Regions from separate parts of the Neobacillus sp. K501 genome, predicted to be linked through region 2. Evidence: riboswitches for the same ligand, from Rfam matches in the RefSeq annotation. Region 2 holds a riboswitch; the other holds the start of a gene.
The links. Region 2 has a riboswitch for thiamine pyrophosphate ahead of thiM (hydroxyethylthiazole kinase). Riboswitches for the same ligand answer to the same signal wherever they lie in the genome.

Region 1: another riboswitch for thiamine pyrophosphate. It lies ahead of ACWM35_RS18125 (thiamine phosphate synthase); the one in region 2 lies ahead of thiM (hydroxyethylthiazole kinase).

What each region holds. Positions count from the first base shown of each region.
Region 1 is NZ_JBSLYA010000008.1:155,841-161,163, reverse strand. It holds gene ACWM35_RS18135 (sensor histidine kinase) at 1-1,329, opposite strand, end outside; gene ACWM35_RS18130 (MFS transporter) at 1,561-2,907, shown strand; TPP riboswitch at 2,974-3,082, shown strand; gene ACWM35_RS18125 (thiamine phosphate synthase) at 3,194-3,838, shown strand; gene thiO (glycine oxidase ThiO) at 3,822-4,952, shown strand; gene thiS (sulfur carrier protein ThiS) at 4,964-5,167, shown strand; gene ACWM35_RS18110 (thiazole synthase) at 5,169-5,323, shown strand, end outside.
Region 2 is NZ_JBSLYA010000008.1:45,329-50,651, reverse strand. It holds gene thiW (energy coupling factor transporter S component ThiW) at 1-371, opposite strand, end outside; gene thiE (thiamine phosphate synthase) at 368-1,021, opposite strand; gene thiD (bifunctional hydroxymethylpyrimidine kinase/phosphomethylpyrimidine kinase) at 1,018-1,827, opposite strand; gene thiM (hydroxyethylthiazole kinase) at 1,846-2,652, opposite strand; TPP riboswitch at 2,740-2,848, opposite strand; gene ACWM35_RS17530 (MATE family efflux transporter) at 3,084-4,454, opposite strand; gene ACWM35_RS17525 (histidinol-phosphatase) at 4,835-5,323, opposite strand, start outside.

The DNA.
Region 1 (5,323 bases), 110 kb from region 2:
CGATGAATTATCGATTGTATACCTAAGTAATTTACCTAATGATGTAACCATATCTGATACGTCAAAATTCCCTTTTGTAATCGCTAGCATATTGATGGATTCTAACGTGTTATAGAGAAAGTGCGGATTCATTTGACTTTGCAGCGCTCTAATTTCTGCCTCCTTTTCCCGTAAACTAGTCTTGTAAACCTCAGTTACAAGGCGATCAATTTCATTGATCATATGGTTAAATCCTTTACCAAGTTCTCCAATTTCATCATTTGAAATAACGGGAACCCTCTGTGAGAAATTCCCTTTTTCCGCCATCACCATTGCCTCCTTTAGTTTGTGAATCGACCCTACCAGCGGTTTTGAAAGTAAAAATCCTAATAAAGACGAGATAAGGATTCCAATCAAAACAACGATTATCATCACTTGGCGTAAATGATTTACTTCACTAAATACACTTTTCCGGGGAGTAAGCATAATGGTTTTAACACCAGAGTAATCGGATTGTTTATACACCATCATGTAGTCCGTTCCATCAATAGGAATACTTGAATAGTTACGTACCTTGATCCTTTCAATGTCTGTTAGAAAGGAAGATTCAATCATTTTTTCTTTCTTGTTTGGGTAGATAAATTGATTATTCCTATCCAGGAGAAAAATCTTCCTCTTCTCATCTGGATTACTTACAATCTCTTTAATTAATTCCTGTTTTAAATCAATTTTAATAATTCCCAGCGGTTCGTATGTAGAGGGATCTCGAATAAGTCTTGCTACTGAAAAGACAGAAGTATCTTTATTTAAATAATAATTTGGTTGGTGAAGAGCGAGGAGAACCCACTCCCCATCGGCCTTCTTAATCTGTTTTATCCATTCGTTATCTGTTTCGAACACCTTTAGCAGGACAGTATTCGAATCTAAATTGCTGAAAATGGTTCCATCATTAGCCATAATATGAATTCCTCTAATTTCATTCCTCATATGAATGAGACTTGAAATATATCTCCACATTGGTACTCTTTCAGCTGCCGGTGGAAAGGAAGTGTGTTCCTGTTTTATACGGTGAGATTTTAAAATATCCAGTACCTCTTGGTCATATAGTGGAGACAATGAAATAATTTGCATTTCTTTTAGATAGCGATTTAAATTTTGATTGATTTGATCAGCCAATTGTACTTGATAGTTCTCAGTTCTGTCCTGGCTCGATTTTGAAAATTGAATGTAAGTGATACTTCCCAAAATTGTTGCTGTTAGGACAATAAGTAATGAAAAAACAAGTATTAATTTTACTCGATATGGAAGGGAAAGCAGGTACTCTTTAAATGAATGATATAGCTTTCTCATATCTTTTAGATTTCCCCTTACGTTATTAGGATAACTAACACTTTCTACATATTTATACAAATTCCTTTGTAATCATTGAGATCACCATAGCGTAAACAACACAACAATCTTTACAGAAATAGGTCCATAGCTGATAATATGGTAATACACTTTTATTTCCATTTTTAAGAAAATTACGAAGATAACAAGGTATTACAAATCACCTTCAAGGGGGGCTTAGAATTGGCACAAATAGCAAATGAAGTGAACAGTGTTCCATCATGGGTAGAGAGTTATATTGATGACCCCAAAAAGCAACAGCAATTATATAAACGTACTTTACTTATTGTAGTCCTCTCGCAAATTTTCGGAGGAGCCGGACTGGCATCCGGTGTGACTGTGGGAGCACTCCTTGCACAGGAGATGCTGGGTACTGATGCTTATGCAGGGATTCCCACTGCTCTGTTCACTTTTGGTTCCGCAGGTGCAGCCTATCTTGTGGGGCGCCTTTCGCAGAGATTTGGACGCCGTACAGGACTTGCAGCAGGTTTCCTCGTTGGAGGAATCGGTGCTCTCGGAGTTGTTTTATCAGCCATCACGAGTAACATCTTTTTATTTTTTGCAACACTATTAATCTATGGTGCTGGGTCCGCAACCAACCTGCAAGCGCGTTATGCAGGTACAGATCTAGCCAATTCGAAGCAAAGGGCAACAGCGATTAGTATCGCACTGGTCTCTACTACATTGGGTGCCGTTGCAGGTCCCAATTTAGTTGGCGTAATGGGGCAATTTGCAACTGCGATCCATATTCCAGCATTAGCTGGTCCCTTTTTATTAGCGGCTGCAGCTTATATCCTAGCGGGTGTCTTCCTTGTCATTTTTATGCGTCCAGACCCTCTTTTGGTTGCAGCTGCCATTACAGCTAAGAATTTATCAGACAAAAATCAATCGATTCATACGGATCAAACAAATAGCACTAACAATCGAGGAATCCTGGTGGGTGCCACTGTAATGGTTTTAACCCAAATTGTGATGGTTGCCATTATGACAATGACTCCCTTACACATGAAGCATCATGGACATGGGTTAAATGAGGTTGGGATGGTCATTGCGATACATATCGGGGCCATGTATCTCCCCTCGCTCGTGACAGGAGTGCTAGTTGATAGAATTGGCAGAAATGCCATGTCCATTGCTTCTGGCTTTACATTGCTTGCTGCTGGAATTTTAGCCGCAATTGCTCCAGGTGATTCCATGCTTGTTCTCACCCTTGCTCTCGCACTACTTGGACTTGGTTGGAACCTTGGCTTAATAAGTGGTACGACTCTCATTGTCGATGCGACCACACCGTCCACTCGCGCAAAGACTCAAGGATCTATCGATGTCTTGATTGCATTATCGGGGGCTGCTGGTGGAGTCCTTTCAGGGGTAGTTGTCGCTGGATCCAGTTATGCCACCCTCACACTTTCCGGAGGTATACTTGCACTACTGCTCTTTCCTGTTGTTATTTGGTATGTAAAGAGTAACAAGGGTGGACTTACATTAGAGAAAACATCTGATCCCCCCCCTTCCCTATCGAATAGGAAACCCGAAAAATAATTTGACAATTCTATCAATCGTGTTATATTATACACGCAGGTAAAAATTACAATTTTATATGGAAATTCTATCCGCTAGAGGTGCCTTTTTAAAGGGCTGAGATTGAAGTGTAACTTCGGGACTCTATGAACCTGATCTGGATTATACCAGCGTAGGGAAGTGGAAAACATGATATTTGAAACTCCAAGGGGATAATTTTTCAAATTTTCAACCACTTTCTTATCTAACGGAAAGTGGTTTTTTGTTTTCATCTCATTTATAAGAAAGCGGATACTTCCAGTAGGAGGTGATTTACATTTTCACAAGTTTAAAAGAGTTGCATATTATCTCCAATGGAAAAATGTCGATGGCACAATTGTGTGAGATTTTAGTCGAAATCCACCCTTTTGTCACGGCGGTCCACTTACGTGAAAAGCAAAAAACAGCACGGGAGCTTTTTCAAGCGGTAGAGCTTTTCTCAAAATCCGACATCCCCTTATCAAAGATCATTATCAATGATCGGGTGGATGTTGCATGCGTATCGAGGTCTGCAGGAGTCCAATTAGCCTTTCATAGTTTAGAAGCTGCTATTGTAAAAAGCGCCTTTCCTCAGCTTAGGATAGGCAGTTCTATCCACTCCTATGATGAAGGACAAAAAGCCCTCGAGGAAGGAGCTGATTATGTACTATATGGTCATGTCTTTCCTTCCCCATCAAAACAAGGAATGGTGCCAAAAGGATTAGAGGAATTAAGGAAAATCTCACAACTACCTATCCCAGTCATTGCGATTGGCGGTATAAAACCAGAGAATACCCATCAGGTCCTTCAAGCTGGAGCAATAGGAATTGCAGTCATGTCTGGTGTTTTGGACGCTTGCGATCCATTATCTGCCGTAAAAGCTTACGTAAAAGCATTAAAAATTGGAGATGGAAATCGTGAAAAAATCATTTGATGTTGTCATTGTCGGAGGAGGAGTGACTGGCTGCTCTATTGCCTATCAGCTAGTCAAAATGGGAAAAAAAGTTCTAATTTTAGAAAAAGAGCGTTTGGCTTGTCAAGCATCGAGTGCGGCTGCTGGCATGCTGGCTGCTCAAGCTGAATTGGAACAAAACGGCCCCCTCTTCCAACTGGCTTTAAAAAGTCAGGCGATGTTTTCTTCGCTATCACGTGAGTTATTCGAATGTACCGGAATCGATATTGAGTTTGTCCAAAAAGGGATGTTGAAGATTGCCGAAACGGAAGAAATGGCCATTGATTTAAAAACACAGGTTGATTTTCAACGAAATTGGGACCCTGCTATTCAATGGCTCAAATCTACCGAAATACGAGAAATGGAACCAGCTCTATCCCCCAGTGTGGCTGGAGGAATGTATCTTCCCAATGACGGTCATGTTCAACCTGCAAAATTAACGCAAGCATTCGCCAAGGGAGCTATTCATTTTGGAGCAGAAATTCGTGAAAACACCGCCGTCCTCTCTTTTATCTATGATCATGGCAACGTGATTGGAGTGAAAACATCGTGTGGGGAGGTTTATTGTGACCAGGTAGTAATCGCTACTGGTGCATGGGCGGCCAACTTAATGAAAACTACCGGGGTGGATATTCCAGTGTATCCGGTAAAAGGTGAATGCTTTTCAGTGAAAACCGACAAGCCGATTCTTCACACCACCCTCTTTTCAGATAAACGTTGTTATTTCGTTCCAAAACGAAATGGCGAAATTTATATTGGGGCCACGATGGTCGAACATACTTTTGATCAAACTGTCACACCTGGAGGAATTGCTGGATTAATAGAAAGAGCGGTTCACCTTGTACCTCAGATCAAGGATCTGGCTTTGGAACGACTATGGGCTGGCATTCGGCCACAAACCGGTGATGGTAATCCTTATATCGGAGAACATCCTGAATGGAAAGGAATGTTTGTGGCTGCCGGGCATTATCGAAACGGGATCCTTTTAAGCCCAGTTACCGGAAAGCTTGTGGCAGATTTGCTTGATGGCAGAAGTTCCGATGATACCCTGCTCACTGCTTTTCGTATTGAAAGAACACTAGAAATAATGCATTAGGGGGGTTAAAAATGAAAGTCCTATTAAATGGTCAAACAGTTGAATTACCTGAAGAGATTGTTCATGTGTCCGATTTACTTACACATTATGACGTTCATCAAAAGAGCGTTGTTGTCGAAGTCAACGGAGAAATTTTAACCAAACTGGAGCACCAAAGTAAGAGATTATCAGATAAAGATCGAATTGAAATTGTTCATTTTGTAGGAGGCGGTTAATTTGTTAAAAATAGGCTCATTATCCTTTCAATCACGTTTATTACTTGGAACAGGAAAGTATCCCAGCTATGAAATTCAAAAAGAAGCGGTAGAAATTTCTCAAGCAGAAATTTTAACGTTTGCCGTTAGACGCATGAATATTTTTAAACCAAGTCA
Region 2 (5,323 bases):
TGTCCAAGAAATAACGTAGCGATTGGGTATGATAGCATGGCACCAAGGATGCCCGTTCCGATTACTTCACCAATAAAAGCAAAAGATAGTTTTTTTGTTTTTTGAAAAACAAGAGCTGCCAACAAGGCACCGACCATACTTCCAGGAAAGGCAAAAACGGAGCCTGTTCCCATCATATTTCTTAATAGAGAAACACCAAATGCCTGTGCAACAGCGTAATACGGTCCGAGCAGGACAGCCGACAGGACATTTAAGAAATGCTGAACCGGGAAGAGCTTGGTAAATCCAACGGGAATAAACAATAGATTACTAGTTAATGTTCCAATCGCAATCATCATCGCTGTCAAAGTTAGCTTATGGGTTTTTCTCATTTTAAAACTCCCTTAACTATATTTTTTAATCTTTGCGCAGCTTCTAATGGTGAATTCGCATGGCTGATCGCTGTAATCACTGATACCCCATCAGCTCCTGCATTCATTACAGAAGCGGCATTTTCAATTGTTATCCCTCCAATTCCGACAATTGGAATCTCAAAACCTTTTGTTCTTAATTCCTCTATCAGAATGGTCCCTCGGGATGGTTTGGCATCTGTCTTTGTTTTTGTTGGAAAGACAGGGCCGATGCCAAAATAATCAGCACCTTGTTCGATGGCCGATTCAGCTTCTTCCATAGAATGAATAGAAACACCGAGAATTTTATCGCCAATCTTATCTCTAACGCTGCTTACAGGCTCATCCTCTTGACCAATATGTACCCCATCAGCATTGATGGCTAGTGCTAAATCAATATCATCATTAACAATAAAGGGAATTTGATTCTCCCAGCAAATACGCTGCAGTTCTTTCGCCAAGGCTACTTTTTCCCTTCCCGTTAAAGCACCCTCTCCCTTTTCACGGAATTGAAAAATCGATATCCCACCTTCAACCGCTTCCTTTAGTACCTCTATAGGTTCTTTAAGACAGTTGGAGCTCCCCATAATAAAATAAACGCTTAATTGCTCTCGTAATTGGCTGGTATTCATAACAGCACCCTACTTTCGTTTTTTCGATATGCCCAATGATTCGTTGGGCCATGCCCCTGACCAATCTCCAAATGATTTTCAATCGCTGCTTGAATAAATTTCTTTGCCACTTGGACCGCTTCAAACACCGTGCGGCCTTTTGCAAGTTCTGCTGTCATGACTGCTGAAAAAGTGCAGCCGGTTCCATGCGTGTTCTTTGTTTCAATTCTTTTACTGGTAAAAGTGTAGAATTCCTTACCATCAAACAATAAATCGACGGATTCAGATGAATTTTCATCATGTCCGCCCTTGATCATTATATTTTTCACCCCAAGATGATAAAGCATTTGGGCTGCCTCTTGTTTCTGTTCAGTTGTATGAATCGACATCCCTGTTAACACCTCCGCCTCCGGAATGTTCGGTGTAATGACCTTCGCTAGTGGAAGCAAATAGCTCTTCATGGCTGAAACAGCCTCTTCTTGTAATAGTGAAGCCCCTCCTTTCGCAATCATTACGGGGTCAACGACTACGTTCTCCCAGTTGTATTTCTTAATAGAATCCGCAACAGCTTCAATAATGTCCGCACTAAAAAGCATTCCGGTTTTTACAGCATCTGCCCCAATATCATCACCAATTGCTTCGATTTGTTTGACAACGGCTTCCGATGTCATTGGATAGACCGCATGAACACCCAGTGTATTTTGGGCAGTTACGGCCGTCAAAGCAGACATGCCAAAAACCTCTAATTCCTGAAAAGTTTTTAAGTCAGCCTGAATCCCTGCCCCTCCGCCCGAATCAGAGCCAGCAATTGTTAAAGCCTTTTTCATCCTCTATACCTCCAGTAATTAGCATTGTTTTGTTATGATACTAGCTTGTTTTATCTCCTCTTCCGTTACAAGCGACAATTGATTAAGAAATTCAATTTGGAAGCTACCAGGTCCCTTTTCAGCCGTCATTTTTGCTGCCTTCTCTGCTGCCACACCATAATAACTCAAGGCAGCAACTGCAGCGTTGATTAGTTTTTTTTCAACGGCCGCAAACGCTCCGATTATAGAGGTTAATAAGCAGCCAGTACCTGTTACCTTCGTTAAAATCGGATGACCGTTAGCAATTGTAAAGGTAGTGCTTCCATCTGATACGACATCCTCTTTTCCGGTGATGACGACAACGGTTTTCAAATTTTTCGCGGCAGAGATCGCTAACTCAATGATATTTCCTTGTCCTGCTCCAGCATCAACACCTCTGATTTCCCAAGTTGCCCCAACAATATTTGCTATCTCAGCTGCATTTCCTCTCACAATGGAGACGTTAATTTCCGCTAAAATTCGTTGTGCTGTTTCAGTTCTGTACTGCGTTGCACCTGCTCCAACTGGGTCGAAAATGACAGGAGTATTGGCTTCATTTGCTGCTTTCCCTGCAAGAATCATTGACTCCACATTTTGCGGGTTCAGTGTCCCAATATTTAATACAAGGGCACCGGCAATTTTCGCCATATCCGCTACTTCCTCAGTGGCATATGCCATCACAGGTGACGCTCCAAGAGCGAGCAGCCCATTCGCGGTAAAATTGGTTACCACTAAATTCGTAATGTTATGTATGAGTGGGTTTTCTCCTCTGACCTTTACTAATACCTCTGAAAACTCTCTTTCCATCCTACTCTCCCCTTTACAATTCATTGAAAAATAAAAAAGCCAGATCCCATATAAAAGGACCTGGCTAATTAGCAAGAGAAAAAAATAACATTCACTCGACTACTTTCCTACGCTGGTATAATCCAGATCAGGTCCAAAGGGTTAAAAATCCGCAGATTTTCTCTCAGCCTGAAAACAGGCACCCCTAGTAGATAAAGAACATATTAAATTATCAAATAAATCATAACCGTATTAAAACGATAAGTAAAGTGATTTATTTTTTTCTGTAGCAGCGGTTCCAATATTAATGTCCATTAGTAGTGCCTATTATTGGTGCCTGTCACCGCTCGTGGACACTGTCCACCTCAGACGGACACTTTTCCATTTAATGTAGAATAATTCGTCATGTAAAAACCCCCATCCATAATGATCGGATGAGGGTTGATTACAGTTTAGATTGCCTTACTGATTTCTGTTTGGATGAATTTCTTTTTCTGGATGTAGATGAGACGCGCGGATAAAGCGATTCCTGCGGCTAGTAAGCCTAAGGTTAATCCAATCCAATAACCTTTTGCGCCTAGGCTGGTGTAGTGTGCTAGTAAATACCCAGCAGGTAAGCAAATGAGCCAGTAGGCTATTAAAGTCATAATAAACGATAGATTGACATCTTTGTAGCCTCTAAGTGCAGCCTGAGCGGTTGCTTGAATGGCATCGGCAATTTGGAAAAACAGCGCATAGAACAAGAAATTTGCCGTAAGGTTGATAACGGCTGTTTCATTTGAATACAAACCAGCCACCTCATATCGGAACAGAACCACTAACACTCCCGTAAAAATGGCAATTAGAATAGCTAGATAAACCCCTAACCAGCTATATGCTTTAGCATCATGATACCTCCGTGCCCCCACTTCATAACCAACAAGCACGGTTTGAGCCATGGAAATACTAATTGGAATCATATACAGGAAGGACACGATATTTAAAGCTGATTGATACGCCGCAATCGTCGTTACATTGAACTTACTTAAAAGGATCGTGACAACTGCAAACATGCTCGTTTCAAAAAAGATTGAAAGCCCCATTGGGACACCAATTTTTAATATTTCTTTACACTCAATAAGTGAAAATTGCTTAAAATCTGTAAAGACATTATAGGAAGAAAATGGTTCTAGTCTTTTTACAATGAATACGGTCATAACTATGATCAACCAATAAGTTAATGATGTCGCATACCCTGCTCCTGCTCCGCCAAGCTCTGGAAATCCCCAATGGCCGAAGATTAGCACATAATTTAAAAAGAAATTAAATGGTAATGACAGCAATAAAATATACATCACCACACGAGTTTTTCCTAATGCATAAATAAAGGATCTTAAGACGTTAAATAGAAAAAGTGGCAGTATTCCAAAACTAAGACCAACAAGATAGTCAAAAGCAGTCTCATGTACTCGGTTTGGTAAATTCATGATCGTCAAAAGCGGATCTAAAAAGAAGATACCAAGGATGATAACCAAAATGGCAATTACAAAAGACAGATAAATACCATGGCGCACCACAGATGCTATTTCCTTGTTCTTTTTTTCACCGAAACGCTGTGCGACAATCGGTGAGACGGCTAGAAATATCCCACTGATACCCGTAAATATCGGATTCCATATTGAAGAGGCAATCGCCACACCAGCAAGATCCGAGGAATTGTACTTTCCAGTCATAATTGTATTGAAAAATACCATCGAAAACATTCCAAGCTGTGTAATTAAAATTGGAATTAATAAAACAAATATTTGCTTTGTCTTATCCTTTAATGTAAATGTCTGTTTCATAAGAAATCTCCTAAAATAAGAAATGCAAATCCAAAAATCAATTATACTCTATCTTTCAGGTTATTACTTAAATTTTCAACTAAAAAAACTAGTAAATTTGGAATCTTTTAACTAACACCATCGATATAATAAAGATGGAGGTGTTTATTCTGACACAAGAACTAGAAAGGACGAAATCACTACAAAATTCTAAAAACAACAAAAACATGATTCGGGTAAATAACAACATTAACCTAACCATAAACTTCGGAGATTCCTTGAATCTACTAGCAATCATTGCTGGCATTTATATCATTAAAAGAGTGGCCAAAAAACGAAAAGAAAAAATGTAATGGAATTGGCTCCGTTACATTTTTTCTATCCCGACTCCTTTATTTTCATTAGAGACCCACGGTTATTCTCTCTTTCTCTTTAAAATAAACCCACTCTCGGAATCCTATTTCCTTTAAGCGACCTTGGACTTCGTCAAACTCATCTCCAACTCGTTCTGGATCATGGGCATCCGAGCCAAATGTCACTTTCACCCCATAATGGAGCGCCATTTCTAACATATCCTCAGCCGGATACCATCCACCAACATATTTGGTTTTGCCCGACGTATTGATTTCAATCGCAATATCGGACTCAGCAATAACCTTTAACGTTTGTTCAACAACTGCAGTTTGGATCGAAGAAAATTCAGGATAGTACCCCTTCATCGCATCAATATGACCTAAAATCTGGTATAAACCACTTCGTGCAGATTGTTCAATTAATTGATAATAAGTTTCTTTTGTGCGGATCTTTTCTTTAGAGGAGAGTCCTTCCCAGCGGTCTTTTTTAAAAATACTTACTCCATCGACATGATGGACCGAGCCAATAATGTAATC